2 regions of the Anaerosporobacter sp. genome follow, and region 1 is predicted to be linked to the other one. Evidence: predicted binding sites of a transcription regulator. Region 1 holds the regulator's gene; the other holds the start of a gene.
What was found. The regulator Rex, encoded in region 1, represses fermentation and respiration genes when NADH is low (regulators of the CRP and FNR family bind a similar motif). The targets are predictions, from matches to a motif close to ATTGTTAANTANTTAACAAT.

Region 1 (20,486 bases):
AATTCAAAGAGTTGTATACTACGGCAAAAAGTTATATGGAAGATTATGATTATGACAAAGCTTTAGAATACCTTAGGAAAGCAGAGAAAATTAAGAGTAATGATGCAGATGTGAAAAAATCTATAGATGAGATTGTAAATTCTATATTTAATGAATGTAGGACTACAGTTATGAATAATATAGAATCTGGTTATTATCAGGAAGCATTAGACTCATTAAATGATTGTCCAATTACTAGTAATGATTCGTGTTATGAGGAATATAAAAATCTTAAGAAAATCGTTGCTATGAAACCTAATATAGAATCAATAGATAGCTCTGAATTCCCAAATGTTAAAGTTACAATTGCTTATGAAGGTGATATGAAATTAGATGAAAACAGCTTTTCTTTAAGCGAAGCAGGTAAAGATCGTGAAATAAAATCAATAGAGACAATCAATAATAAAGTTATAGTTAATTACGAAGCAAAAGATTTTGATTATGATTCACAGACATTTGAAGTTGCGGTAAGAATTAAAATAGAAGATGTGAGTTTGTTTGCTGTTGATAGTTATGATACACCAAGTTTCCAAAGGGCAAACTTACAGTTAATGTCTACAGATGTAAGTGATTACCCTAGAATTAAAGCATATTTTCGTGTAGAAAATAGTGATACATATGAAAGCATTAGTAAGTTAGGTATAGATAATTTTACTGTTGAAGAATATATTGAAGGTGGTACATATTTAAGTAGGGAAGTACATAATGTGTCACAACTTAATGGACATTCTGGATTGAATATTAGTTTAGTTGCTGACAAGAGCGATAGTATAAGTTTTAGTGATATGGATAAGATTAAAAGAGTAATGACCGAGTTTGTTAATAAACTTAATTACAAAGAAGGGGATAAAGCAGAAGTATTAGCTTTTGACTCTATTGTACAACAAATGTGCGGTTTTACAGATAATTCAACCTTACTTGTCAATGGAATTAATAATATGTCTACAGATGGATTGACTGCGTTTTACGATGCTGTTTACTATGGTATTAATCATGCAACTCTAGAAGGGGGTGCACGCTGAGTAATAGCATTTACAGATTGTGCTGATACGAGTAGTAGATATGATTATTTGGATGTAATCAACTATGCAAATAAGAACCAGGTTACATTATATATAATTGGTGTAGGAAATGCTGAAGATTACATATTAAGGGAAATGGCAAATGAAACAAGAGGTAAATACTGGTACATAGATGACTTGTATGACTTAGAAGATATATTTAATACAATATATTCGGAACAAAAACAGATGTATGTATTAGAGTATGAAAGCGATGAAGTATTAGATGCTTATGAATCTAGAGAAATTCATGTATCCGTGATAGGTAAGGGATATAAGGGTGAGTGTGAAACAGCATTTACTCCAGTAAAGGTAATAAAAGAAGAAACACATACATCTAGGTATGAATTGTTTGTAGAAGATGTTTCTTGGGAAGAAGCTAATCAAAAATGTCAAGAAAAAGGTGGACATCTTGTTACTATAACATCAGAGTCAGAAATGAATGAGATTATTCAATTGGTAGAAAATTCATCTGCAAAATATCTTTGGTTAGGTGGATATACTTCCTTTAATGACAATGGAGATGTCTTCGCACACTGGGTAACAGGAGAAGAATTCACCTATGATAAATGGAGTAAAGGAGAGCCGTCAAGAACTGATAAAGATGGCACCGATGAAAAGTACTTAATGCTTTGGTATCTAGATAAAGAATGGAGTTGGAATGACCAAAGAAATGATCCACTTTCAGCGTTTAAGTGGTTTGAAGGAAAGATAGGATATGTGTGTGAATATGAATAATCGTTCTAAATATAAGAAAAAAGGAAGAAACAAGAGACTAATACAAGTGTTATTTATGCAGGTACTTATTCTAGTTGTAATAGCGATTGTATTAATCTTTACTAACAAGGAAGAGGCCTCTAGTAATACATTTAGCACTTTGATAGAACAAATACCTTCTTATCAAATTAGTAGTTTATTTGATAAGAAAATTGTTTCCGTTGAAGAAGAGGAAAGTCAACAAGTGGAAGAACAAGCTGAGAAAGTAGACGAAGATAATCAGAAAACAGATCAATATAGTAAACAAGTAGAAGATGTATTAGCTAGTATGACATTACATGAGAAAATTTGTCAGATGATTATAGTTTATCCTGAAGCATTAACGGGAGTTTCGAAAGTTGTTTCTGCTGGCGAAGTGACGAAACAAGCATTAGAAGAGTATCCAGTAGGTGGGATTTTGTACTCAAGTGGAAATCTACAAAGTGTTGAACAAACTAGTACAATGATAAATAATATTCAGTCGTATTCTAAGATACCACTTTTTATTGCTAGCGATGAAGAAGGTGGTAGAGTAAGTAGGGTGATGAATACCATAGGTGATGAGCATGTAGATGCTATGTTGAATTATAAAGATCAAGGGGAAGAGGTGGCATATGAAAATGCTGCTAAAATAGCTAGAATGTTAAAAGAACTTGGATTCAATACAGATTTTGCACCTGTTGCTGATGTATGGTCAAATCCTGAAAATACTGTAATAGGAGATCGTGCTTATAGTGATTCCTTTGAACAAGCGGCTACATTAATTCCAAAAGCGGTTGAGGGTTTTCAGGATGAGAATGTTATATGTACCTTGAAGCATTTCCCAGGGCATGGAGATACCGCTACGGATTCTCATAAAGGCTCATCCTATATTGAAAAATCATTGGAAGATATACTGAATCAAGAAGTATTACCATTTAAAGCAGGCATCAAGCAAGGTGCAGATATGGTTATGGTCGGTCATCTAATTGTTAAGGATATTGATGAAGAACCAGCTACCCTTTCTTATAAAATGGTAACTGAAATACTACGCCAGGAATTGGGATTTCAAGGTGTTGTTATTACAGATGGTCTGAATATGGAGGCTATGACAAAATACTATAGCAGCTCTTATATTGCGACACATGCGATACAGGCGGGAGTGGATATTCTGTTGTGTCCAAAAGATTTTAAAGCTTGTGTACAAGCACTAGCGGAAAGTGTTAAGAGCGGAGAAATTTCGGAAGAGAGAATTGATGAAAGTGTACGGCGCATACTAGAACTTAAGATGAATAAGATTTATTAAATTTTGATGTGATCGCTTTCAGTTGTTATATCGTATTGTACATAAAAGACTAGTAAATTTGAACTGCCCCCATAAGTTCAAACTTACTAGTTTTTTTACTTCAAGTTCTTTTGCGTTTTCTATTGAGTTAATACATCAGGATATTGATACTTTGTAACCTATTCTGTAAAATATTTACAATATCCTAATAAATTAGTGCTGTACCTGATATGGGTTTTTATTCCTATAATCAAAGATAAGTAGTTGACAACATAATCTATTAACTATAGACTAAACAAAATCTATAGTTAATAGACCAGGAGAGGAGTTAATCATGAAGTATCAATTAGGAGATGTTGAATCAAAGTTTGCGGAAATTATTTGGAGCAATGAACCTATCTCATCAGGTGAATTAGTAAAGCTTTGTGAAAAGGAAATGTCGTGGAAAAAATCAACTGTATACACCGTGCTTAAAAAACTTTGTAATCGTGGAATATTTCAAAACAAGAATAGTATTGTCACTTCCATATTATCTAAAGAAGAGTTAGACAGGAGGAAAGGTAAAGAATTTGTAGATGAGTCTTTTGGCGGTTCCTTACCCAGATTTTTAGCAGCTTTTATGGAAAATCAAAAACTAAATAAACAGCAGATTGATGAAATTAAGAAGACGATAGAGCAGTATGAGGAGGATTAAGAATGGATAAGATTTTTATGACTATAGTGGATATGAGTATAACTGCTAGTATCGTAATTTTATTAGTTCTTATGTTCCGTTTTTTCTTAAAAAAGACACCAAAGATTGTCTTGCATTATAAAAAGCCAGCATTTTGGATAAGTATAGTAGCAATCTTATGTGTTAGTATACTAGGGATTGGTCTTATCGCAAATCCTAAACATGGAAAGGTTTCTGAAATCAATACAGTAATCAACGAGGAGGCTGATTATCAAGCACTTTTGAAGTTATTCCCTACACCTCATGAATTACCGAGTAAGGAACCTATCGTTGTTGATTTAAATGGAGATGGAATTGATGAAACTATTACGCTTAAATATCTGGAGGAGGATGTTCAGGGAGGTGATGGAGGATATCGTTTTGTTGTTAAAAGTGGAGAAAGTGAATTAACATTACCAAATGACTATTCAGAAGTGGGATTCCCATTTCGGGTGGAATGGGATGGAAGTGAACTTAAAGTGGTGATAAATGATTGGGAGTATGTTGTTCCGGAAAATCTTGTGAATACTATATACTCAAATATTGATGCATCGGATGTATTAGAAACGCACAAAGACAAGATAGAGACTATTATAGCAGATCCAGTTAGCGGTGTAGCAATAAAATATGAAGGAACGAACAAACAGCCGATTCTGGTCATTAAGCAGTTTCTTAATGGACCAGGGGGACATTGGGCGTGCATCGGTTATGGTATAACTGAAATGACATTAAATACAGATAATACATGGGATAAACCTGTACATTATTATCTGCCATCAAATTAATAAATAAGATTGAAAAAGTATGTTTCTAATATACAATAAGCTGAAACACTTTAGTACTGTAAAATATTAATTGACAACAATGGTATAATTGTATACAATAATAACAATGATATGCCAAAACGCTGATAATAAAGCATTATTATTGTATACATAATAATTGGTTATATGTACCATAACCATCGAACAGGTAATTATATCGAATAAAGGTGCTTTATTATAGGGGTAACATGAATAATTATACAAGGAGTGAATGCAATGGAGAATCGTAAAGTATTTTTGAATAAGCACAATAACCTGTTACAATTGGAAGAGCGTATCTATCCGCTTGTAGATGTGGATACACCGAATGTGTTCCGTAATCTGTTCCCTTATGATGAGATACCAAAGATTGCGTTTAATGACCGTATCGTTCCTCATAATATGCCAGATGATATCTGGATTACAGACACAACATTTCGTGATGGACAGCAATCAAGAGCGCCTTTTACAACGAAACAGATTGTTACAGTCTATGATTATCTTCATAAGTTAGGTGGACCTAAGGGAATTATTCGTCAAAGTGAATTCTTCTTGTATAGTAAGAAAGATCGTGACGCAGTTTACAAATGTCTCGAAAGAGGATATGAGTTTCCAGAAGTAACTTCATGGATTCGTGCCAGTAAGAAGGATTTTGAATTAGTAAAAGAAATTGGGTTAAAAGAAACAGGTATCTTAGTTAGTTGTTCGGATTATCATATCTTCTATAAGATGAAGATGACAAGAAAACAAGCAATGAACCATTATCTAAGTGTTGTTAGAGAATGTCTTGAAACAGGTGTAGCACCTCGTTGTCATCTAGAAGATATTACTCGATCTGATATTCATGGATTTGTTATTCCTTTCTGTCTTGAATTAATGAAATTGGGAGAAGATTATGGAATTCCAGTTAAGATTCGTGCCTGTGATACGATGGGATATGGAGTTAACTTTGCCGGAGCAGTTATCCCACGTTCTGTTCAAGGAATTATCTACGGTTTAAGGACACATGGAGGTGTGCCTTCTGAGATGTTAGAATGGCATGGACACAACGATTTCTATAAAGCAGTTACAAACTCAACAACAGCCTGGATATATGGTGCAAGTGGTGTAAATTGTTCCTTGTTTGGTATTGGTGAGAGAACAGGTAATACCCCTCTTGAAGCAATGGTATTTGAATACGCACAATTAAAGGGTACATTAGATGGAATGGACACAACGGTTATTACAGAACTAGCAGATTACTTTACAGAAGAAATCGGTTATAAAATTCCAGCAAGAACACCTTTTGTAGGTCAGAATTTCAATGTAACGAGGGCAGGTATTCATGCAGATGGATTGCTAAAAAATGAAGAAATCTACAATATATTTGATACAGAGAAATTCTTAAATAGACCAGTATTAGTAGCCGTATCTAATACATCAGGCCTTGCAGGGATTGCACATTGGATTAATACATATTACAAATTAAAAGATGAAAGAGCAGTTGATAAGACGCACCCTGTAGTAATTAAGGTGAAAGAATGGGTGGATAAGGAATACGAAGGCGGACGTGTAACAGTAATTACAGATAATGAATTAGTTCGAGTTATTGATGATTCATGTAAAGAATTGAATGTTAGCATCTTATATGATACATTTTAAAGTGTAAACATAGAAGTAGTTCATATAGAATGAACTGCAGTTACTAAGCTATTTAGTGAACATAACATTAATACAATCATTTATGAAAGTATAGGAGGATTATTCATGAGTAAGCAACAAATTGAAGCGGCAAAGGAACAGTTTGGAAAGCTATTAGAAAAGCAACTTGCAAGAGTTGAAGAGATGAAGGCACAAGGTGACTTTGTTAATTATAAAGAGCTTGATAAAATCACTATTGGTGTGTGTGGTGGAGATGGAATTGGTCCAGCAATTACAGGGCAAGCTCAGAGAGTTCTTGAGTACTTATTAAAAGATGAAGTAGCAACTGGCAAAGTGGAGTTCAAAGTAATCGATGGCTTAACAATCGAAAGAAGAGCAGAAGAGTTAGCGGCGATTCCAGCTGATGTGTTAACGGAATTAAAAACTTGTGATGTTATATTAAAAGGACCTACTACGACACCTAGAAAAGGTGACGGACTTCCTAATATTGAATCTGCTAATGTAGCTATGAGAAAAGAATTAGATTTGTTTGCTAACGTTCGTCCTGTTCGTATCCCAGAACAAGGTATTGACTGGACATTCTACCGTGAGAATACAGAAGGTGGATATGCAGCAGGTAAAGAAGGCGTTAGCGTAACAGATGATCTTGGAATTGACTTTACTATTGCAACATCTCAAGGATGTGATAGAATTATTCGTGCAGCATTCGAATTCGCTAAGGCAAATGGTAAGACTCGTGTAACAGCAGTTACAAAAGCTAATATCATCAAAACTACAGATGGTAAGTTCCTTGATAATTTCTATCGTATAGCGAAAGAATATGATGGAATCACTGCAGATGATTGGTATATCGATATCATGACTGCAAAATTATTAGATGAACAAAGAAGAAGAGATTTCCAAGTAGTTGTTTTACCTAATTTATACGGTGATATTATTACAGATGAAGCAGCTGAATTACAAGGTGGCGTAGGTACCGCAGGTAGTGCAAACATTGGTAAAAAATACGCTATGTTTGAAGCAATTCATGGTTCTGCCCCACGTATGGTACAAGAAGGCAGAGATATTTACGCAGATCCATGTAGCGTAATCCGTGCTGGTGCAATGTTATTATCGCATATCGGTTATACAGAGAAAGCAAACCAATTGTACAATGCACTTGACATCTGTACTGTTACAGAAAAGAAAATAGTAATGACTGGTAGAGATACTGGAGCTACAGGTGCTGAATTTGCTGATTACATTATGGAGACGATTGCGAAGAACTAGGAGGAGAAATTCTTTGGACAGTTTTCATGAGCAAAAAGAAACATTAGATAAATATTCTTTAAGAGGTCGTGTATTTCATAAGATTCGTGACAATATATTAACGGGTAAATATAGACAGAATGAAGAATTAAAAGAAGTTACAATAGGAAATGAATTAGGTGTCAGTAGGACACCGGTTCGTGAAGCATTAAGACAGTTAGAATTAGAGGGATTAGTGAATATCATACCCAATAAAGGTGCTTATGTGAATGGCATTACACCAAAAGATATTCATGATATCTATATGATACGTTCTTATCTTGAAGGCCTTTGTGCTAGGATGGCATGTGAGAATATAACGAAAGAGCAAATGGACGAGATGGACGAGGTTGTATATCTATCCGAATTCCATACAAGACGTTCCCATGAGGAGCAGATTTTTGAATTAGATAGTAAGTTTCATGAGTTGCTATATGAAGCTTCTGGAAGTCGTATCTTATGCCATTTATTATCTGACTATCATCAGTATGTACAGAGAATTAGGAAGGCGTCTTTATCTTCTATGAATCGTGCTAGCCATACCAATGAAGAGCATATAGCGATTTTGGAGGCAATTAGAGAACGCGATGCAGACAAGGCAGAATCGCTAGCCCATGAGCATATTAAGAATACCATTCGAAATATTAGTGAAAATGGATTAGAGAAATTATTATAAATTAGTATATAATGAAAACACCTACGAAGTGGATATCTTCGTAGGTGTTTGTTTTTTGTAGTCAAGGAAGATTCTAGTTGAAATTAGCGTGTGACTTTAGTATAGTTAAATAGTATCATATAATACTATTTATATTCATTCTCGTGTATAATAGGTAAATAAAGTTTGGAAGAGGTAGTAAAAGAGTTATGAGTGGAAAGAGTAAGAAAACCACAGCTGGTGCAGGATTCTCTGGAAAGATGGGGTATGTATTAGCTGTAGCAGGATCGGCAGTAGGTTTAGGTAACATATGGCGATTCCCATATCTAGCAGCTAAGTATGGTGGAGGAACATTTTTATTCACTTACCTTGTTCTAGCGATTACGTTTGGTTTCACATTAATCATTACGGAAACCGCACTTGGACGTAAGACTGGAAAAAGTCCTATTGGGGCGTTTAAGGCACTTGGTGCTAAGAAGCTGATGTTTGGTGGATGGATTAACGCCATTGTACCTATGTTAATAGTACCATATTACTGTGTAATTGGAGGTTGGGTACTGAAATATCTCTTCGCCTTTGCTGGAAGTAATGCAGTTAGCTTGCAAGAGGATACCTATTTTAATAACTTTGTTAGTAAAACAGGTGAACCGATATTCTGGTTACTAGTTTTTGCAGTTGCTGTATTCGTAGTCATAATTATGGGAGTAGAAAAAGGAATCGAAAGAGTTAGTAAGATACTTATGCCTTTACTAGTTGTAATGGCTATAGGGATTGCAGTTTATTCTGTAACACGCCCTGGAGCAATGGAGGGAGTTAAGTATTACCTAATTCCTGACTTCTCTAAGTTCTCTATTCATACAGTTGTTGCTGCTATGGGTCAAATGTTTTATTCACTATCTATCGGTATGGGAGTCTTATTTACATATGGTTCCTATATGAAGAAGGATATTGACATGGAATCTTCCATTCGACAAGTTGAAATTGTGGATTGTATCATTGCTTTCTTAGCAGGACTAATGATTATTCCAGCAGTATTTGCTTTCGCAGGTGGTAATCCAGAGACATTACAAGCAGGGCCTTCATTAATGTTTATAACTATGCCAAAGGTATTCTTAAGTATGCCAATGGGACGAATCATCGGTATGGTATTCTTTATTCTTGTTTTCAGTGCTGCTTTAACAAGTGCTGTTTCGTTAATGGAATCTGGTGTAGCAACATTTGTTGATACGACAAAATGGAGTCGCAAAAAGAGTAGCGTAGTTATGTTAGGGATTATCTTATTGCTTGGCATTCCTAGTTCTCTTGGATTTGGTGTATGGTCATTTATCAAGCCAATTGGTGGTTCTATTTTAGATTTCTTTGATTTTATCACGAATTCAATTATGATGCCACTGGCTGCAATCTGTACTATAATATTGGTTTGGAAAGTATGTGGATTTAATACAGTTGTAGAAGAAGTAGAATCTTCCTCTAAATTTAAGGAAAAGAAGATCTATTTGTTTATTGCCAAATATCTTGTATTAATTTTCTTGTGTGTAATACTAATTAGTTCTATTTTACAAGCGTTTGGATTTATGAAGATATAGTAATACAAATGGATTTTGGTACACCCATTCATAAGAAAGTGGCTAAGCCTATTTTAGGCTTAGCCACTTTTCTTTACTTATTTGAGGTAATTCTACGCAAAAAGTAGAACCCCCGCCGGGGGTATCTTTTACATACAACTTTCCGTGATGAAGAGTAACTAATTCCCTTGCAATACTAAGTCCAAGACCAAAATTTGATTTATTACTTCTTGCTGAATCTATTTGAAAGAAGCGGTTGAATATCAGTTCTTTTTGAGAATCTTCAATGCCAACGCCATAATCAATTATTTCAATGTTTACGTGATGTTTCATATTATAAGCTTTTAGCGTTAGTCCTTTATTAGGTGGCGTGTATCGATATCCGTTGTCTATAAGGATTGTAACGATTTGCTTTATCCGATCAAGGTCACCCCAGACACGGTATAGGGTATCGCTACATAGATCAAAATGGAAGATACGATGTAGAGATCCTTCATATACACTATAGAAATCATATAGTTCAATAAGTAAGGTTTCCATATCTACATCAGTAAGGTTGAGTTGCCAGCTATGAGAATCTGTTGCTGCTAGCATAAGCATATCGTTAATTAACTTTGAAAATCTAGTACATTCCTTTTCTATAATAGGAATGAAGGACTTACATTGTTCGATTCTATCCGCCATGTCAGAATCTTTGGATAATTCTGCTTTTAAATTGCTGATACCTGTAGTTATTACGGTTAAAGGTGATTTCATCTCATGAGATACCGATGCGATGAAATGTTTTTGTTGTATCTGGTTTTTTTCAAGTGGATTTGATACCAGACGAATGAATAATTTACTGAAGAGAAAAAGTAAGAAAATACCGAGGAAAGCCATGCCACCATATCGTAATAAGAATAGTGGGTCAATGCCATAATATTTACGAACTTCCATAAGTAAATAGATGATACGGTATCCGTTTTTCATGGGAGTAGTCATAAGAGCACCGTAGTAGTAGGTTTTCTCGCCTTTATGTAAAAGATAGGTATTGCTTTTGTAAGTAGATGAATGGAAAATTGGATTCTTACAATCAAGGCCATCTTGTTTGGTTGCTGTTTGAAGTTCTTCTTTCAGCTGATGCTTTTTGATTCTAGTAGTTCGAGTATTCAATAACCTTAAGTCTATTCCGTTATCTTCCATTAATATAAGAATCCCAGTTTCTTTTTCCGTACGGGCAATCCAACTAGCATTGATAATTTCTGTATCTTTTAGTTCTTCAAATATATTAAGTATATTTTGGCTATACACTGATTCTAAACGATAGAGACGCTCGTGATAATTAGTGAGGAATAGGACGATAACAATCATTATTAGAATAATACTAGTGGAGAAACTATATATGAATACAAGCTTTTGTTTTAATTTATGTATCATATTATAAGCCCTTTCTTATTCCATTAGATGATATCCAACCGATCGAACTGTCTTAATGGTAACATGACTATGAACGGAAGTAATACGTTTCCTTAAGAAAAATATAAAATTGTCCAGATTACCATCACATACGAAAGAGTCAGTACCCCAAACACGGTCGAGTATGGTATCTCTTGTTAGAATACGATTTTTATTCTGAATCAGAAAAACAAGTAAATCAAGTTCCCTCTTGGATAAGGTACACTCTTCATTTCCACAGACAAGTTTCATTAAGTTTAAATCTACGGATAGGTCAGAGAATGTTAGTAAAGTAGAGACATTCATTGTCACATTTCGTCTTGCAATGGCTCGAATGCGGGCAAGTAATTCATCCATTTCAAATGGTTTGATTAGATAATCATCGGCTCCTGCATCTAGACCTTCTACGCGATTGGTTAGGGTATTCATAGCGGTAACTAATAAAACGGGTGTGTGTATGGAAGCAGTACGGATTTCTTTCAGTATGGCTAGTCCATCTTTATGAGGGAGCATACGGTCAAGGAGAATAACATCATAGACATCACGTTTTATATATAGTGTAGCTTCATCACCATCATGACAAAAGTCTGCAAACCATCCTTGTGTTTGTATTTGATAATTTAGTAGATTACATAAATCTGTGTCATCTTCAATAATTAATAATCGCATCGAGTCACTTCCTTTATTGTTGATATATATTGGATTATAGGATATTTATGGAGTATAATCAATGGGTGTGAGACAATTAGAGATTCGCTAGAGATTCACTTAATCTTCATTAGAGATTTTAGTGATACATTGTGAGTATTAAAAGCAAAGAGGGGATAAATATAATGAGACAGAAAAATCTTATACATAAGATTGCTGTTATAACAGTACTAAAAATAATGACATTCAATATGGTGGCTTGTTCTTCTAAGAAGGGAGAAGGTGGAAGAGAAGATACAGCTGGTAATAAAGGAAGGTTTATCGAGAAAGAAGTGACACTACCTGAACTTGATGATGGTGAGAAAATATTGCAGATTAGTAGTAATGACGAAGGAAGTCTACGTATCTATAGTATAGTTTACAAGGATGATCATAAGAAGGCAGATATCTATCAGTATGATTTGAAAGAGAACCAAACATTCGAAAAAAATAAGACAGAATGGTTACAAAATCTTGATATAGACAATTTTGATCCAGAGCAAGCAATACAGTATATCTTTGATCGTGGTAAGACGAAGTATGCTTATTTTAGTGTAATCACGGATGGGATTTATAATAATCGGATTTATAAAACAACAGACGGAAAGACTGGGGAGATACTTCCTGTGAAGGAGTGGGAAAAATCAAAGGATAAGGATCAAGTTTATGTAACAATTGGAGTCACCTCTTCTGGAAATCTATATCTGCAAGATGCTGACAATTTATGCAGATACGATGAGGATTCTAAAAGTTTTGTAAGTGTCTTAGATACGCAACAATATGATAATAACAGCTTGATCGTTGGCGGAGATAAGATAGTATTATTAAAGACAGGAAATAAAGAGGCAGATAAAATAGAATATAATGTTTGGAATGAAGATAAATTGGAGGAAGAACCACAGACATTTAATCTAGAACCAACGTATGACGTTTATGGATTTGTGAATGAGAACAACGATATTATGACAGTAGATCATACAGGAATACACCAATTAATTGATGGTACTTCAGCTGTTCAATTGGTGATAGATGGTTCCATGAATATGATGAATGCGGTATCAAGTTTCCCTAAGCAAATAATTCAGGATAAAGAAGCAAATTATTATGTATTATATTATTTAATAGAAGAAAATAAATATGCAGTTATGTCGTATATCTATGATTCAGAAGTATCAGCTATTCCAGAGACAACTCTGACGGTATATAGTCTTACCAATGATTTATGGACGAAAGAAGCAGCTACAGTATTTCAAAGAGAACACCCAAATGTAAAGGTAGAGCTACGTGTAGCTATGGATGAGGATTCAACCGCTACAAGAGAAGATTATATCAGGCAATTGAATACAGAGCTGCTAAATGGAGAAGGGCCAGATGTACTTGTAATGGATGGATTACCGAAGGATTCTTATATCAGTAAAGGTACTTTGTTGGACATACGTGATGTCATACAACCGTTGGTGGATCAAGGAGAACTGTTTGAGAATATGGGGGCATTTTATAAACAGGAAGATGGAAGTTATTATACGTTCCCAGTTAATATTAAGATACCATTAATACTATCACATAAGGAAGCAACCAATTATGCAACTTCATTAGAAGGAATCGTAGAATATGTGAAGAAATACAATGATCCTATGGGATTTGGAAGTCAATCCTGGGAAACATTGATGCAACACTTCTTACCAGTGTATTTGAATCAATTGATTAGTCATAATGAAGCAGATGAGGATAAGATAGAGAAATTCTTAACAAATTTAAATGTAATTTATCAATTAGGAGAATACGATACATTGAAAGAGGAATCTGTAGATGATTATTTTAATTACTATTTTAGTTGCAAAGTAACTGAAGGGCTACAGATGGCATATGAAGAAGGCACTGGATTTTATGATATTGGACTACCGTCTGGACTTGTGAAATATATCGGGGGAGATATAAGTGTATTGAATCAAACCTTTTATCCAGTTAGTTCTTTAAGTATCAATAAGAATTCTAAGAATATTGATTTGGCTAAGGAATTTATAACATGTCTATTATCAGTGAAAATGCAGGAGAATGATATGCAAACGGGATTCCCTGTGAATAAGAAAGCATTTGAGAACAGAAAGAACGATAAGGAAAAACAACAGGATCGACAATGGACATGGGATACAATTGATGAAAATGGAAAAACAGTTAAGGTTCCTTATGGTTGGCCCGATGATAGAACAATCGATTTACTTGAATTAATGTGTGAGAACGTATACAACGAAGGTAACCAAAATCAATATATGTTAGATGTATTTATCGCAAATTCACAAGATTATGCAGATGGAAAGATTGATGCACATGAAGCAGCACAGGCAATTGTTGATAAATTGCAGATGTATCTGAAGGAGTAATTCTTTATAGCATACTTACATATACAACGGCTTTGTACTTTGTTCAAAAAGATTTTGTAGCTGTCACATGAATTTACTTACATAGAATCTGAGTAAACAGTTGCTAGAAGAAACTAGCATAAAGCTTTTAGTTTAAAAACTTTAGGATAATCTTTAATGCAACTGTTTATTCTGATTCTTAGTAGAAGTTTTGCGACAGCACCTTTTTATCTACATCGAAAGTTCTTCCCATTGTTCTAGGAGTTCTTCTAATCGTTCTTCAATTGATTTCTTTTCATTATTTAGTTCCATTAATCTTGGTACATCTGTATAAACTTCTTCAAGAGTTAGAAGTTGGTCAATCTCATCGTTTCTTGTTTCGCAAGCACTGATTTCATCTTCAACTTTCTTAAGCTCATTCTGACGTTTTCTTTCTTTTGCTTGTTGTTCTTTTTGTTGCTTCCAATCTAGCTTGGTTTCTGACGTGTCCGTAGCCGATTCTGTTTGAACGGAAGATGTACCTGATGAAGTAGAAGTTGTTGTATTAGATGTATTTATGGAATTAGCGCCAAGATACATACGTTCCACTTCTGGTTTTTTCTCTACATAATAATCGTAGTTACCTATATAGTTAAGTAACTGGTTATTCGTTAAGTCTAGAATACGAGTTGCTGTTTTGTTAATGAAGTAACGGTCATGTGACACATATAAAACTGTTCCAGAATAACTGTTAATGGCATCTTCAAGGATTTCTTTAGAAGCGATGTCAAGATGGTTCGTAGGTTCATCAAGGATCAAGAAATTCGCTTCTGATAGCATTAATTTGGCAAGGGAAACACGTCCACGTTCACCACCACTTAATTCCTTGATACGTTTGAAGACATCATCATTGGTAAATAAGAACGCAGCAAGAATATTACGAACTTCAGTGTTGGTCAGATTTGGATAAGTGTCTTGTAATTCATCAAAGATAGTTTTTTCTGGGGATAGTACTTGATGTTCCTGATCGTAATAACCAATCTTAACTTTCGCTCCTAGGCGCATCTCGCCAGAGTCTGCATCTAATAAACCATTTAGTATCTTTAATATAGTAGTTTTACCAGTACCATTGTTACCGATTATGGCTACTTTCTCTTCTCGTTTAATCTCAAAATCTAAATCGGAGAAGAGCTTCTTTGGTCCGAAGGCTTTAGATAGACATTTTACAGTAAGAACATCATTCCCACTTATATTATGTGGCTCTAATTTAATAGAGATACGATGTTGTTCCATTATTGGTTTTTCGATACGATCAATTTTATCAAGCATCTTCTCACGGCTCTCCGCACGTTTGATTGACTTTTCTCGATTGAAAGAACGAAGCTTTGCAATAACTTCTTCTTGATGTTTGATTTCTTTTTGCTGATTCAGATAACTCTTTAATTGTGCATCTCTAACGAGAGCTTTCTTCTCTGCAAATTCTGAGTAATTGCCAAGGTACATCTGAGATTTGGTATATTCAATTTCAACGACTTTTGTAACGATTTTATCGAGAAAATAACGATCATGGGCAACAATTACTACAGCACCACGGTAGTTCAGAAGATAATTTTCTAACCATGCAATGGATTCTAGATCAAGATGGTTGGTAGGCTCGTCTAAGAAGATGATATCAGGTGCAGTAAGAAGTAATTTACCAAGGGCAACACGTGTCTTTTGACCTCCCGATAACTTATCAATGGATTTTTGAAATTCCTCTTCTGTAAATCCGAGACCTTTTAGAATTCCAGTAATTTCACTTTGGTAGGCATAGCCATTTTGCAATTCAAATTCGTGATTTAATCTAGCATAAGTAGAAAGCATAGATTCTAATTCATCGCCAGAAGCTTCCTTCATATCATGTTCTAGACAACGCATACGATCGTATAATTCGATAACATCCTTTTTTACTTCCAGAAGTTCTTCATAGATGGAGTGATGCGAAGTAAGTGCTTGATGTTGTGCTAGATAACCCATAGTAGCACCCTTAGCAAACGTAACATCACCAGAATCTGCACTCATTTCACCAATGATAATTTTAAGTAGTGTAGATTTACCTGCTCCGTTTACACCGATAATTGCAGTTTTTTCACCTTCATTCACGTGGAATGAAACATTAGTAAGAACTTGTTTTCCAACAAAGGATTTATTTATATTGTTACATGATAAAATCATGATTGTGGTCATCCTTTCTTCGCGTTTTTTCGTAGGTCCATACAGAAATTTGGGTCCAAATTGCTTAGCAGACCTAGGTAAGTGGCTCATGAAAATCAACAGTTATTTTATCATACTTATTGTGTGAATGCTAGATATTTGCGCATTTTCTTTAGAAAAATGATGCAATTTATAAGGAAAAATTATATAATAAAATAGAAGAGGTACTATATACCATTATGTATTTGGAGGTATTATGGGAATTGATATAGTCGGTAATTTAAGAGAAATTAATTATTTGTCAATAATAGTACGTATGCTACTAGCACTTTTGTGTGGAGGCATTATCGGTTTTGACCGCGAGAGAAAAGGAAGGCCAGCAGGATTTCGGACACATATACTCGTGTGTATTGGATCGACTTTGGTTATGATTACCAGCCAATTTATTATATCTGTGCTGAAGATGGGCACGGACCCTACAAGAATGGGAGCACAAGTAATTAGTGGAATTGGTTTCCTTGGAGCAGGGACAATTCTTGTTACACCGAAACAACATGTCAAAGGTTTAACAACGGCAGCAGGGTTATGGGCATGCGCCTGTATGGGGCTTGCTATTGGAATTGGTTTTTATGAAGGAGCTATTCTAGGTTGTGGTTTCATACTAGCTAGTATGGAGATACTACAAGGAGTAGAATCAAATATAACATCAAAATCATTAACTGTTGATATTTATATAGAAGTTACTCGGGTAGAAGCTATTGGGGAGATGATTGGACTGTTGAAAGAAAATAAGATGTCAATTATAAAGCTTGAGACAGTAACGAATAAAGAAGAAGATTCATCTATAGGTATGTTCATTGGTGCAATCGAATCAAAAGAAAAATCAGCTGAGAAAATAATAGAGAGAATAAAAAGGCATGAAATGGTAAGGACTGCATATTTCATCTCAAATTGACAAATAATTAACGAGTAGTTATAATGAAAATAAGGGTTATGATATAAGGAGGGTGCGTTGTGTACGAAAAAGAGATATCGTTAGCAGTTATTAAAAGACTTCCAAGATACTATCGTTACTTGGGTGAGTTGTTAGAAAATGATGTTGTTCGTATTTCATCAAAAGAGCTTAGCGAGAAGATGCAAGTAACAGCTTCACAAATTAGACAGGATCTTAATAACTTCGGGGGTTTCGGACAACAAGGCTATGGATATAATGTGGAGTATCTTTATACGGAAATAGGAAAGATTCTTGGACTTGATAGGAAATACAATTTAATTATTATCGGTGCAGGAAATCTAGGACAGGCATTAGCAAATTATACGGACTTTGAAAGAAGAGGTTTTGTAATCAAAGGTATTTTTGACGTGAATCCAAGACTTGAGGGAATCTCCATACGAGGGATTGAGATTCGAATGATGGACACACTGGAAGATTTTGTGAAGAATAATAGTATCCATATTGCGGCATTGACCATGCCAAAAGCAAAAGCACCACAAGTTGCATCGGATCTAGTAAGCTGGGGAGTGAAAGCGATATGGAATTTCGCACCAACTGATTTGAATTTACCAAAGAATATCATGGTTGAGAATGTTCATCTTGCTGAAAGTTTAATGCGTCTATCGTATAACTTAAAAGCACGTGAAGAACAAGAAAATGAAGAAAAACAGTAACGGACAAATACGCAGTGATTTGTGTAAAAGGGAGATTTTATGGCGAGAAAAATGGACAAGAGTATTGAGATTATAGAAGCATTACAAGGGAAAAAAATTCCAATACTAACACTAGATGATCGCTGGTACCAACTTATTCCAGAACATGAGAAGACTGCAACTATTAAGCAACTAGAGACTAATTTGAATAATTTGCTTAAGCAGCAAGGTAAAATGATTAATGATATAAAGGATATGAAAAAACTCAAGAAGAAATTAATGAGTGAAATCGTAGCCAATATGGAAACTGATAATTCTCCAGCTGGAAGGTTGAAAGCTAAAAAACTTGAGAAAAGTCATCAGTTTATTGAAGAAATTAACATAAAAATGCAGGAAGCAGATGATACTCTTCTAGACATGCCTTACCAGATTAAAAAAGCAAATGAGGAGCTCATGGTCGAAAGCATGAAAGTCTGCTATACAAAATTGAAACATAATCAAATAGAAATTGAAAAAGCGGATCAATGGATTCGTAAAACACGGGAGACACTAAAAGTAAGAATTCTAGAAAAACAGGATAAAGAAATAGAAAATAGTTCACTTTATTCGTATATGCATGATATACTAGGAAGCGCAGTTCTAGATATATTAGATGATAAAGAGTAAGGATGGAATAACGTTGATTATTGGTATTGGTGTAGATTTAATTGAAGTCGAACGTGTAGAGAAAGCTTGTAAGAACGAACATTTTCTTGAAAGATGTTTTACAAAACGTGAGATTGATCTGATACGAGAGGATATTAGAAAGGCCTCGGATAATTTTGCTGTAAAAGAGGCTGTTTCTAAAGTATTTGGTACAGGGTTATGTGGATTCTCACTGACAGATATAGAGGTGCTTCGAGACAAACTCGGGAGTCCTTATGTTACATTATATGGTAATGCTCTAAAGTTTGCAAATGAACGTGGGATTACAAAAATCCATGTATCTATAACAAATACGAACATATATTCAAATGCTTTTGTAGTAGCAGAAGGGAAAGAAACATGAGATATTTAGTTGATGCTGCAAAGATGAAGGCAATAGATGAGTATACCAGCAATATGATTGGTGTACCAAGCCTTGTTTTAATGGAAAAGGCGGCAATGGCAATCGTTGAAGTAATGCAAACAAAGATAACTAGAAATGATAGAATTCTAGCAGTATGTGGTACTGGTAACAATGGTGGAGATGGCATCGCTGCAATACGTATGTTGAAGGAGCTTGGATACAACGCCGATGTACTTATTATTGGGGATGAAAAGAGAGCTTCTGAGCAGACAAAGCAGCAGTTATTTATTGCGCGCAATATGGACGTGAAGGTCTATAACAATGTGAAGGTATCAGAATATACTATTATTATAGATGCAATCTTTGGCATTGGTTTGTCAAAACCAGTTGTAGGAGCATTTGAACAAGCAATAGAAGCAATTAATGTATGTGATAATACAGTCTTCTCCGTTGATATTCCTTCAGGAATTCATGCAGATAACGGAAAAGTTATGAATATTGCAGTTAAAGCAGATTATACAATAACATTTGGTGTAAACAAGATTGGTTTAGTTTTATATCCTGGCTGTGAGTACGCTGGTGAAACAATAGTAGCAAATATTGGTTTTCCTGTAAAGGCAATCGAATATGTGAAGCCATCTGTTTTTTATTATGGGAAGGAAGATTTATCTCACTTACCATTACGAAAGAACTATTCGAATAAGGGTACCTTTGGTAAGGTACTAATCATAGCAGGCTCTCGTAATATGTCCGGGGCTTGCTATTTATCTGCTAAGGCAGCATGTCGTGCAGGGGCAGGACTTGTGAAAGTTCTAACCGTGGAAGATAATCGTAGTATTATCCAAAGCCTATTACCAGAGGCTATTTTATCAACATACGATCCTATTAATTTGAAAAACAAATTAGAAGTGGACCGTATTATACGAGAATTACAATGGGCTACTTCAATTGTGATAGGACCAGGAATTGGAATTTCTGCAGCGGCAGATCATCTATTAGACATCGTATTAAATCATGCAACGGTACCAATTGTTATCGATGCGGATGCTATATCGATGTTAGCTGGTAAGACACAGTATATTGCAAAAGATAACGAGAAAGAATGTTATTGTGATATTGATTTACCAGAGAATGTAGTCGTGACTCCACATCTTAAGGAAATGTCTAGGATGTTAGATTGTGAAGTTTTAAATGTTCAGGAGAATCTATTGACCGTTGCGATGAATGCAGTAAAAGGGAAACAATATGTGTTAGCATTAAAAGATGCTAGAACAGTTGTAACGGATGGCGTTCATTGCTATGTTAATCTATCTGGAAACAATGGAATGGCTACTGCAGGAGCAGGAGATGTTTTG
Region 2 (13,059 bases), on a different contig from region 1:
AGCTGCAACTGCTACTTTTACAACTCTTCTTGCCAAATATTCTTTTCCTTTCTTTTTCGTCTTATTATCTTCATTTCTATTCTTCAAAATCTGGACAAGTATTCTCTGGTCTGAATCCTCGGATAGTTTCATAGAATCATATAAATCTTTATAATCTTCAAGTCTCATAAAAGGTACCTCCCTTTAACAAATTGATTTTCAATTTCTCTCTTCCTTTTTTCAAACGCATTTTCACAGCAGATTCCGTACATCCTAACATCTTCCCGATTTCTTTACAGCTATACCCCTCATAATAGAATAGGTACATAGCTACTCTGCACTTATCGGGTAATAATACAACTTCTTCCCATACTTCCTTCTTCCTCGAATCCATTTGCCATGGTATCTCGATTTCACACTCTTCTAAAGAGTTCCGATTTCTATTCCAAAAGGATTTCAAATGATTTTTGGATAAATTAATGGTAATGCGAATCAGCCATCTTCTCTCATGTTCCTCTGTATTGAACTCTGGTGCAACATACAAACGTTTCGTAAAAACCTCTTGTAATATATCTTCAGTATCTTCTTGATTCTTCATATATGTAAAGGAAATTCGATATAACAAGCCTTTGTATTTATGATACATGGTTTCAAACTCTTGAGTACTCATTGTGTTCTTCATCGTCGACCTCCTTTCACTCTATATACAATTCAAACATGTAAATGGTCAACTAAAATACAAAAAACCCGCTTCAATTAGTTATTATACTAAGAGAAGCGGGTTAATGCTTGTTTTACTCTATTATTTCTTGTACAGTTTACTATTTATTATAGTTAACGATTTTACCGAAGTCTGGTTTTAAACTAGCTCCACCAACTAATCCACCATCGATATCTGCTTGAGCAAATAATTCTGAAGCAGAATCAGCAGAAACACTTCCGCCGTATTGGATACGGATTGCAGCTGCTGTTGCTTCATCATAGATTTCGCCGATGCAAACACGAATTGCAGCACAAACTTCTTGAGCTTGTTCTGTTGTAGCTACTTTACCAGTTCCGATTGCCCAGATTGGTTCATAAGCGATAACAGCAGTTTTAGCTTGATCTGCAGTTACATTTAAGAAAGCAATCTTAATTTGTTGACGAATTAAGTCAATTGTAATTCCTTGTTCTCTTTGAGTTAAAGATTCTCCACAGCAGATGATTGGAGTAATTCCATGTTCGAAAGCTTTTAATACTTTCTTATTAACTGTTTCATCTGTTTCTGCAAAGTATTCTCTTCTTTCAGAATGACCAATGATTACATATTTAACACCGATATCTGTTAACATGTTTGGAGCGATTTCTCCAGTGAAAGCACCGCTTTCTTCAAAATGCATGTTTTCAGCACCGATTTCAATATTTGATCCTTTAGCTGCTTCAATTGCAGTTGTTAAAGAAATAGCTGGTACACAGAATACTACATCTACTTCTTCATTTGCTACTAAAGGTTTAAGTTCATTAATTAAAGTAACTGTCTCACTTGGAGTTTTATTCATTTTCCAGTTACCTGCAATAATTTTCTTACGCATTATGTTATCTCCTTAAATTTTTACTTATCCTACGACTAAATCTAACTTATTTATCGTTTGCTGCAGCAACACCTGGAAGTTCTTTTCCTTCTAAGAATTCAAGAGAAGCTCCACCACCAGTAGAGATGTGAGTCATCTTATCACCGAATCCTAAATTGTTAACTGCAGAAGCACTATCTCCACCACCGATAATAGTTGTTGCATCGATTTCAGCTAAAGCTTTAGCTACAGCGATTGTACCGTCTGCAAAGTTAGACATTTCGAAACATCCCATTGGTCCGTTCCATACAACTGTCTTAGCATCTTTTAATGCATCAGCGTATAAAGCGCTTGTTTTTGGTCCGATATCAAGTCCCATCCAACCATCTTCGATTCCACCACGTTCAACAGTTTTGATGTTAGCATCGTTAGAGAATGCATCAGCAACAACTGTATCTACAGGAATTAATAATTTAACGCCTTTAGCTTCTGCTTTTTCCATCATTTCTTTTGCATATGAGATGTAATCTTCTTCTAGAAGTGAGTTACCTACGTTATGTCCAAGAGCTTTTTCAAAAGTAAATGCCATACCACCACCGATGATTAAAGTATCAACTTTATCAAGAAGGTTGTTGATAACAGAGATCTTACTAGAAACTTTAGAACCACCTAAGATAGCTACGAAAGGTCTTACTGGGTTATTAACTGCATTTCCTAAGAAATCAATTTCTTTTTGCATTAAATAACCAACTACTGCTGTATCAACATATTTAGTTACACCAACGTTAGAACAATGAGCTCTATGTGCAGTACCGAATGCATCATTTACGAATACATCAGCTAAAGAAGCTAATTCTTGGCTGAATTCATCAACATTCTTAGTTTCTTCTACTCTATAACGAGTGTTTTCAAGAAGAACAACATCTCCGTCGTTCATAGCAGCAACTGCAGCTTTTGCATTTTCACCAACTACAGTTGGATCAGCAGCAAATGTAACAGGTTGACCAAGTAATTCAGCTAAACGAACTGCTACTGGAGCTAAAGATAATTCTGGTTTTGGTTCTCCTTTTGGTTTACCAAGGTGTGAACAAAGAATGATTTTACCACCATCGTTAACTAATTTATTGATTGTTGGTAATGCAGCAACAAGACGGTTTTCGTCTGTAATTTTACCATCTACTAATGGTACATTAAAGTCACATCTTACTAATACTCTCTTACCTTTAACATTAATATCATCAACTGATTTTTTATTTAACATTATGTTACTCCTTTCAAAAGACCATAAATATAATAATAGGTCCGGCCCTATAAGTCTAACCTACAAGACCGGACCCGTACTAGGATCTAATAATACCTAAAATGTAAACTAAGCTAATTCAGCAAAGTATTTGATTGTTCTAACCATTTGGCTAGTATATGAATTTTCATTATCATACCAAGCTACAACTTGAACTTGAGAAGTTCCGTTGTCAAGGTTTGTTACCATTGTTTGAGTTGCATCAAATAATGATCCTTCTCTGATACCAATGATATCTGAAGATACTAATTCTTCTTCAGTATAACCAAATGATTCAGTAGCTGCTGCTTTCATAGCTGCATTTACTTCATCTTTAGTTACTGTACCTTCAACAACAGCTACTAAGATAGTAGTTGATCCTGTAGGAGTTGGAACTCTTTGTGCAGATCCGATTAATTTTCCGTTAAGTTCAGGAATTACTAAACCGATAGCTTTAGCTGCACCAGTTGAGTTTGGAACGATTGAGCAAGCAGCTGCACGAGCTCTTCTTAAATCTCCTTTTGGATGTGGTCCATCAAGAGTCATTTGATCTCCAGTGTAAGCATGTACAGTTGTCATGATACCGCTCTTGATTGTAGCGAAATCATTAAGTGCTTTAGCCATAGGAGCTAAACAGTTAGTTGTACATGAAGCTGCAGAAATAATTGTATCTTCTTTAGTTAATTTGTCGTGGTTTACGTTGTAAACGATTGTTGGAAGGTCGTTTCCAGCTGGAGCTGAAATAACAACTTTCTTAGCACCTGCATCGATGTGTGCTTGAGATTTTGCTTTTGATACATAGAAACCAGTACACTCAAGTACTACATCTACTCCGATTTCTCCCCAAGGAAGATCTGCTGCATTTCTTTCTGCATAGATTTTGATTTCTTTTCCATCAACAACGATTGAAGATTCTTTAGCTTCAACAGTATGTCCATCATATCTACCTTGTGATGAATCATATTTTAATAAATGAGCTAACATAGTTGGGTTAGTTAAGTCGTTGATTGCAACTACTTCATAACCTTCTGCTCCAAACATTTGTCTAAATGCAAGACGTCCAATACGTCCAAAACCATTAATTGCTACTTTTACTGCCATTTTTATTCCTCCTAAAATGTAATTTTTATAATATACTGTCAGAGACAGCTATTAAATCATGGCGATTAAATTATACTAATTAATAGTCTTACAAACAGCCTTGTACAGTGTGGTAATAAACAAACTAAATCAATTATGTATTAACTATACTAAAAATGTTAATAATTCCAAAAATGAATTGTTATTATATTATCAAACACATTAGTATGTTTCGCACCACCAATATTGTACCTAACTTGTACTTAAATTTCAAGAGTTAATTCATTAAAATTCTAATAAATGAGTAAAACCTTTTAAAGATTAGTAATTTCAAGTTCAAAGGGAATTATCTACAATTCATCCTTTACATAATTTGCAATATTTAAGGAATGATCCGAAATTCTTTCAAGATTAACTAATGCATCAATAAAGATAACTCCAGTTTCCGAATCACATTGATTTTTAGATAGACGTTCAATATGTCTTTCTCTCATTTCTTCTTCAAGAGCATCTACTTGATCCTCTAACTTTACAACTTTTCTAACATAATCAAGATTCTCTGTTTCTCTTGCTAATATTGCATTTTCAAAAGATTGTAGTGCTACATCACATATTTCTTCCAATTCTTTATAGGCAGTATCAGAGAACCATATATTATGATCAATTTTAGAAACAGCTAATTCAGCAAGATTATCCGCATGATCCCCTACACGCTCAATATTACTAATTGTATAGAATAAATCATTAACAAGTAAATGTTGTTTTTCATTGATAGATAGATTGCTTATCTTAACTAAATACTCTGTAATTTTCTTTTCATATTTATCAATTAACTTCTCTGTTTTGAAAACTTCATTTGCTTTCTCTATATCATTTTCCAAAATAGCTTGCATAGCAGTTTCTGTGTTTTTGAGCGTTAATCTTCCTAAATTGATAGATTCTTTCACTGCATTTTCCACAGCAAAAGAAGGCGTTTCAAGAATACGCTCATCTAAATGCATTAATCTAACTTCATCTTCATTCATTACTTCTTGCTTAGAATCATCCACTATTAGTCCTGATAATTTAACTAATAAATTAGCAAATGGGAATAAAATTAACGTATTTGAAATATTAAATATAGTGTGGAATATAGATATTTCAACACTATTAATTGAAGACTTTGCAAAGACAGGATCAATTCTAAAAATAACAAACATCAAAATACCAAAGATGACTGCACCTACGACATTAAACATAAGATGAATAACCGCCGCTCTCTTTGCTGTTTTATTTGCTCCTGCACTTGATAATAGTGCAGTTACACATGTTCCAATATTTTGACCTAAAGTAATAAATACTGCAGAGTTCCACCCAACAACACCATTCATAGCTAACGTTTGTAAAATACCAACAGATGCCGAAGAGCTTTGAATAATAGCAGTTACAATTGCACCTGCTAGAATTGCTAAGATTGGATTTTTACCTAATATTGCGAATGCATTTGAGAATATTGGAGAATCACTATAAGGTTTAATAGCATCTGACATAAAACTAAGTCCAATGAATAATACACCAAAACCAATTAGAAGTTCACAAAGATCTTTTTTATTCTCTTTTTTAGTGAACATTAGAATAAATGCACCAATACCTATTACTAACGGAGCAAAGAATGATGGTTTAAAAATTGCCCCCCATTCATTCATAGATACTAACCAACCTGTTATTGTTGTACCAACATTAGCACCCATGATAACTCCAACAGCTTGTGTTAAATTTACAATACCTGCATTTACAAAGCCAACAATCATAACTGTTGTTGCTGAACTGCTCTGTATAATAGCTGTTACTAAAGCACCTACTACTACAGCAAGTAAGCGGTTATGAGTAAGAATCCCCATTAATTGCTTCATCTTACCACCTGCTGATTTTTGCAGACCATCCGCCATAACATTCATACCATATAGGAACATTCCAAGGCCACCTACAAAGGAGAAGATTGTTCCTAAAACTTCTACAGTCATTATATTTCCTCCTACTTAAGTTTAAACTTATCAATTGTAATAATACTTAGTTATTACAATTGAATCAATTCTTATAATGCCTAAAATTGTAGGCATATACAATATAATTTTCTACAAGTTTCGTCAAATGTTATCATTGACTAACATTATAATCTTAGCATTTTCTTAGCATTATTTAATTTTTTATATCATTCTTTACAAATCTATAACAAAATAAAAACTCCAAATTTTTTACTAATAAAATTAGCATTCCAAAATTTAGAGTTTTTATACTTTAAAAATATTCAGTTTTTTGCGATATCGATTTGTTTTTGTATCTTTGACTTATATTTGATTTGCCTATCTATTCTTATAGTCTATAGTATAAATCTTCATATCTCTTAGCCGAATTATTCCAAGAAAAATCAGCAGCCATACCACGATCTATAATCTTATTCCATTCTCTCTTTTTATTATAATAAATATGTTTTGCATAACGTATCGTATTAAGCATTTCATGGGCATTATAATTCTTAAAGGAAAAACCAGTACCTTTACTTTCAAATTCATTATATGGTTCAACAGTATCTCTTAAGCCTCCGGTTTCTCTTACAATTGGAACTGTTCCATATCGCAAACTCATAAGTTGACTTAAACCACAAGGTTCAAATAAGGAAGGCATTAAAAAGGCATCACAAGCAGCATAGATTTTATGAGCTCGATCATTTGAATAAAAGATGTTTGCAGATACCCTATCACTGTATTTCCATGCATAATGTCTGAACAAGTTCTCGTATTTATCCTCACCTGTTCCTAATACAACTAATTGTGTATCATCACTGCAAATCTCTTCTATTACATAATCAATTAAATCTAAACCTTTTTGATCTGTTAAACGAGATACAATACCAACCATGAATTTTTTATCATTTTGTTCAAGGCCTAATTCTTCTTGTAATCCACGTTTATTTTTTACTTTTTCTTTTCTAAAATTCTTAATGTTAAATGACTTGTATAAATATGGATCATTTTCCGGATTATATTCATTATAATCGATTCCATTCACAATACCTTCAAGCACATTTGATCTGGCTCTCATTAAGCCGTCAAGTCCTTCTCCGTAGAATGGCATCTTAATCTCTTCTGCATAAGAATTACTAACTGTTGTAACATAATCTGCATACACAATGCCACCTTTTAAATAGTTAGCATCACCATACGCTTCTAATTTATCAGGAGCAAAATAATATGAGGATAAACCTGATATATCTTTTACCGTCTTCATATCCCAAACACCTTGGAATTTCAAATTATGTATAGTCATTATAGACTTAATTCCTTGAAAGAATGGATTCTGTGAAAATGTATCTTTCAAATATACAGGCAATAATCCTGTCTGCCAATCATGACAATGGATAATATCCGGACGGAAATCAATTAATGGCAGAGCTGATAATGCTGCTTTTGAGAAAAATGCAAATTTTTCGATATCTTCATATATATTTCCATAAGGTGTAGGACCAGCAAAATAGAATTCATTATCAATAAAATAAAAGGTAACCCCGTCTAATTCCATCTCTAATACTCCGACATACTGTGAACGCCAAGCAAGATTCAAGTAAAAATGTGTTTTATACTGCATCTGTTGTTTATATGTATCTGGAATTGCACAATACTTAGGAATCATTACTCTCACATCAAACTCTTCTTTATTAAAGTACTTAGGTAACGATCCAACTACGTCCGCTAGGCCCCCAGTCTTAATAAATGGAACACATTCTGATGCTACAAATAAAATTCGTTTCATACCAAACCTCCTGATAATTCTATTACGTCAACCTAATAGTAACTTTTCAATACTATGCTCCCAATTTGGCATTTTATAGTATTAATAAGTTACATTTTATTTAAATGACAAAATTATTATATCATAATAATCCTATTATACAATATTAGATTGATAATTCAAAGAAAATTTTCAGTAATAATTGAATATTAAATGTATTAAATCTGACTGGTTATATAGACTTATTTATTCTATCTTCTATGATCTAAATTTGTATTCCAAACGAATTTTATCTGCAATTAGAGCAACAAATTCTGAGTTCGTAGGTTTACCTTTTCCATTACTTACTGTGTAACCAAATAAGTCATCTATTGTATCCATCTTACCTCTGCTCCATGCTACCTCAATTGCATGACGAATTGCTCTTTCAACACGACTTGGTGTTGTTTTATGTTGTTTTGCAATGGAAGGATACAAAAGCTTTGTGATTGAATTCAACATTTCACTGTCATTAACTGACATCATAATGGCATCTCTTAGGTATTGATAACCCTTGATATGAGCAGGAACGCCAATCTCATGTATTATGTTTGTAACATCAGTTTCAAGATTTCTCTCTATGTAAGATGCTTTGTTTTCGAATGTACTTACTCTGTGATTGTCGACAAGCTTTGATTCACCTTTAATTTGCTTAATTCTTGATAATATAATATTATTATCAAACGGTTTCATAATATAATAACTAGCTCCCAGTTCGAATGCATTCTCAGTTACACCTTCTTGTCCTATAGCCGTAACGACAATAAAGGCTGGTGTTTTTTTAAATTCTGAATTATGCTTAACTTTTTCTAGGACTCCCAATCCATCAAGCTTTGGCATAATTAGATCAAGTAAAACAACATCTGGTGCTTTTTCCTTAATAATAGTTAAAGCATCAATCCCATTATCCGCTTTTCCTACTACCTCCACGTCATCATCTTCCTTCAGAATTGTCTCAAGAAGATTTACAATTCTTTCATTGTCATCGACAATAGCTACCGTAATCTTTCCCATAAATAGTCCTCCCAATTTCTAATTGATTCCCTGTTAAAGGTTATTCCTTTCATCAAATAGCCTTAACTATACCATAAAAAGATTTTTACAATAGGAAGTATATCGTATTTTCACATATTAAGTCAACATATATTTCCATGCTTTGTAATAAAATGTTTAATTATCAATATTTTAGTAATATTAATAAGAATTATAGTATTTTACAAGTATTGTTAGAAATCAATTGCATTCATTATTTTTAACCACAGGAAAATTATATCCATTATTTTACATTATTTCAAACATTTCTTATCGACATCAATCGACTGTATTGTTCCGAAAGTATAATTTTTGAATTGAGTTATCTTACAAAATTAAAGATGCAAATACTATGTATTTGCATCTTAGATAATTGAGACATAATAAATCTATAAAAAGTAAGATAATCGTCGATTATTGATTTACTTTTTTTTCCTTTTTATAGGGAGGGTTTTTTATTCTTCTCTACTATTTCGAATTGATTATCATATTTTCTATGAAGGTGCCGTAACCTTTTGTTGAATCTTGAATAAATACATGTGTAACAGCGCCTATTAGCTTGTTATCTTGTATAATAGGACTTCCACTCATTCCTTGTATAATGCCATTGGTTATATTCAATAACCTTTCATCAGTAATTCTAATAACCATTCCTTTATTCTCTGCGGAAGGATTTAGATTAATCTTTTCTATCTCTATCTCATATTCTTGTATTTCATTATCTACCATACATCGGATACATGCTTTTCCTAATTTAATATCTTGTTTTAACCCGATTTCCATTACCTGGCCTTGTTTAATCTTATTTCTATTATTACCTAATTTTCCATATATACCTTGTGATGTATTTGAACTTATGGTTCCTATTTTATTTTTAGGATTTTGATTAATAATACCTAATATTTCTCCTGGTTCGCCTGACTTACCTTTGACAATATCTATGATCTGCGTTGTATAGATAGCTCCTTCTTTTATCTCCAATACAGTACCAGTATCCATATCTGTAATCGGATGACCAAGTGCTCCGAATTTATCATCTGTCGTTGTATAAGTTAACGTCCCAATACCTTGTGTATCTTCACGTATCCAAACACCTATTTTATAATCTCCATCCGTACTCTTAACCGGTTTTACTTTAAGCTTAATTATTTCTTCATTTCTTCGAACAGAAAATTCCATGCTTTGTCCATTGGAATTATGAATACAATTCATAACTTCATCAATAGTACCGATTGATTTTCCATTGATAGCCACAATATAGTCGCCACTTTTAAGTATATTCAAAGCAGGTTCATAATTCATTCCATCACTGCACGCAACATCACCAGTGCCTAACACAAGAACTCCATCTGTATTAACATAAATTCCAATTGGCATGCCCGATGGTATAACATCGACACTATCTATAACATCAATGTTAATCTTTTTTAATGTAAACTTACCAAATAGTTTTAGATCTACTGAATACGCACCTACCTGAGAAGATTGAATAGAAAAAGGCTTATTCAAATTAATATGAATCTTATTCTTTAAATTCTGCTTGTTATCAACATTGAATACACCAACTTGGCTAGTTTCGATGTCTCCTTCAACAGGGAGATTAAAGTCAAATACCTCTTCTGTCCCTACAAGAACACGTATATTACTAGGTATATTTGATGCCATTTTCTTTATTCCCATGTCTAAAATAACCATCAAATCAAAAAAAACTAGTATTATCAATACGCTTCTATAAATCCGCTTTTTACTAGACATGAAATCACACCTCTCACTTTAATTCACTTTTTGTTTGATTAGTATATGTGATTTCGTAATTATAACCCTAGTATTTTTTTGTGTTACTTGCCAATTCTTTCATTTCCTTTGCATTCTGAATAACGGTATCTGTTAATTCAGCACCACTTAACATTCTAGCAAGTTCTTGTACAGATTCATCTTGACTTAGTTGTCTAATCTTCGTTGTTGTACAATTTTCATTTGCTTTCTTTTCAATTATATAATGTTCATCCGCCATAGCAGCAATTTGAGGTAGATGTGTAATGCATAGAATTTGATGATTTTTAGCAATTAGAGCCAGCTTTTCCGAAACTTTTTGTGCTGTTCTTCCACTTACACCGACATCAATTTCATCAAAAATGAGAGTTTCAATAGAATCATTATTCGCTAAAATCGATTTAATCGCCAGCATAATTCTTGATAATTCACCACCAGAAGCAATCTTTCCAAGCGGCTTCATATCTTCACCAGGATTCGTTGATATCAAGAACTCCGCATCGTCGATACCATTATAAGTAAAATCCGATAATATAGTAAAATTCATATCAAAACGAACATCAAGGAAATTCAAATCAATTAATACTTCTTTGATATCTGATGATAATTTACTTGCATTACGTTTTCTAATTACTGATAATTTATAAGATAAATCCTCTAAATTGGTTCGTTCGATATCAACTTTCTTTCTTAGTTGACTTATATAATTATCATAATCTAAATATTTTTCTAAACGTGCTTTACTTTTTTCACAATACTTTAATATATCTGAAATAGTATTCCCATATTTTGATTTTAAATTATGAATAAAATCTAATCTTTCTTCAGTTGTACTCAATTCTTCTCGATCTATATTTATCTCGCCTAGATAACCCGCAATATTTCGATTAAATTCACTTATCATATCCTCAAGATCTGACATATAGCTAGTAAACTTCGTTACTTCTTCATCATAACTTTCCAATTTTGATAAAATCTTTGATGCTTGTCCAATGCAATCAGATACAGATCCCGAATCTTCATTCCCTGTTAGTTGATAAACGGTTGATAATCCTTCCACTATAGAATTGGCATTAGACAATTTCTTAAATCGTGCACTTAATTCTTCGTCTTCTCCTTCTTTTAGCCTAGCATTCTCAATTTCGTTAATCTCATATTCTAAAAACGAGATTTCTCTTATCCTTTTCTCTTCATCTACAGCCGCTTCGTTCAATTCATTCAATGCATTACGATAAACATGATAAGATTGAGCAACCTTCTCTTTTAAATCCTTAATCTCCTCCTTCGCATAACGATCGAGAATATTAAGATGTGTTCTCTTATGTATTAACGATTGATGTTCATGTTGACCATGTATATCAATTAAAAGTGCTGATATATCTTTTAATAATGAAGTTGGAACAATTTCACCATTCACTTTACTAACACTTCTGCCATTCATAATTTTACGAGATATAATAACTTGATTATCAATCATTGGAACATCAAGTTCTTTTAATGCTGTAATGCAATTTATATCCTCAACTTGAAAAACTAATTCTACTAATGCATAATCGGCACCTTTTCTAATAATATCCTTTGGTACCTTACCTCCTAGTGCAATATTAATTGATCCTATGATAACAGATTTACCAGCTCCGGTTTCCCCTGTTATAATATTCAGATTATCAGAAAAATAAACTTCTATCTCATCAATGATAGCTAAATTCTTCACATGAAGATTTAATAACACTGTGAATCCTCCCCTCATTATTACATAATTCTTTTTCTATAAACCAAACATTTGTTCTTTTTTCATTTTAGCACAGGATTTTCATAATTGCAAGCCAGAACATAAAAATAAACTATCAATTACCTAGCGTTCCCCTTCTATTAAATCAGTCATAGTCTCTTTGTCCATAGCTCCTGGAACATATTTTGTAATATATCCTTCTTTATCAATTATTAAAGTCGATGGAAAAGCACTAATTCCGTATCCATAAACCATTGAAGCATACTCATCCATAACTACAGGGAAGCTATATTCATTATCTTCTAAAAATTCTATTATTGAATCCTTCGAACCTTCTCTTCCCAGTTCAGGTGAAGCCACGCCAAGTATCACTACATCATTCTCATTATATCCATATTCTTTGTATAATTCTTCAATATATGGCATCTCTTCTCTACAAGGTGGACACCAAGTAGCCCAGATATTCAAAAATACGGTTTTCCCTTTATAATCACTAAGTGTGTGTTCATTCCCATATTGATCTAATAATGTAAAATCAATTGGCGCTATCTTATCTTCCTGGTTGCTATCTTGATTACCTTCTTCTTCCTTATTTTGTTCACTAGAATTTATATCATCATTAGTATCTACTACGGCTTGATTCTGGTTTTTATTCCTAAACGTTAATTCTTTATTAAGACTTGTAATACCATTAATAAGCATTACAACACCGGCTACTATAATAAGAGCCCCACTAATTCTCTTGATACCATTCATATGTTTCTTAATTTGAGTAATCTTACTATATAGTGCTCCATAGAATAAAGAAACTATTAAAAATGGCACAG

Region 2: the regulator Rex is predicted to act here: its motif matches at 4,087-4,106, upstream of gap (type I glyceraldehyde-3-phosphate dehydrogenase).

What each region holds. Positions count from the first base shown of each region.
Region 1 is NZ_CBDLAM010000010.1:8,322-28,807, forward strand. Features, by position in the region: partial or broken gene ACW2QF_RS01990 (VWA domain-containing protein) at 1-1,838, shown strand, start outside; gene ACW2QF_RS01995 (glycoside hydrolase family 3 protein) at 1,819-3,141, shown strand; gene ACW2QF_RS02000 (BlaI/MecI/CopY family transcriptional regulator) at 3,455-3,814, shown strand; gene ACW2QF_RS02005 (hypothetical protein) at 3,817-4,617, shown strand; gene ACW2QF_RS02010 (2-isopropylmalate synthase) at 4,873-6,276, shown strand; gene ACW2QF_RS02015 (isocitrate/isopropylmalate family dehydrogenase) at 6,382-7,545, shown strand; gene ACW2QF_RS02020 (GntR family transcriptional regulator) at 7,559-8,239, shown strand; gene ACW2QF_RS02025 (sodium-dependent transporter) at 8,428-9,804, shown strand; gene ACW2QF_RS02030 (sensor histidine kinase) at 9,853-11,199, opposite strand; gene ACW2QF_RS02035 (response regulator transcription factor) at 11,215-11,886, opposite strand; gene ACW2QF_RS02040 (extracellular solute-binding protein) at 12,051-14,285, shown strand; gene abc-f (ribosomal protection-like ABC-F family protein) at 14,496-16,457, opposite strand; gene ACW2QF_RS02050 (MgtC/SapB family protein) at 16,693-17,391, shown strand; gene ACW2QF_RS02055 (redox-sensing transcriptional repressor Rex) at 17,451-18,104, shown strand; gene ACW2QF_RS02060 (hypothetical protein) at 18,144-18,749, shown strand; gene acpS (holo-ACP synthase) at 18,736-19,131, shown strand; gene ACW2QF_RS02070 (NAD(P)H-hydrate dehydratase) at 19,128-20,486, shown strand, end outside.
Region 2 is NZ_CBDLAM010000095.1:1,078-14,136, forward strand. Features, by position in the region: gene ACW2QF_RS11370 (DUF4179 domain-containing protein) at 1-168, opposite strand, end outside; gene ACW2QF_RS11375 (RNA polymerase sigma factor) at 158-661, opposite strand; gene tpiA (triose-phosphate isomerase) at 801-1,553, opposite strand; gene ACW2QF_RS11385 (phosphoglycerate kinase) at 1,597-2,790, opposite strand; gene gap (type I glyceraldehyde-3-phosphate dehydrogenase) at 2,899-3,909, opposite strand; gene ACW2QF_RS11395 (Na/Pi cotransporter family protein) at 4,239-5,891, opposite strand; gene glgA (glycogen synthase GlgA) at 6,241-7,677, opposite strand; gene spo0A (sporulation transcription factor Spo0A) at 7,915-8,709, opposite strand; gene spoIVB (SpoIVB peptidase) at 9,196-10,482, opposite strand; gene recN (DNA repair protein RecN) at 10,550-12,232, opposite strand; gene ACW2QF_RS11420 (redoxin family protein) at 12,356-13,059, opposite strand, start outside.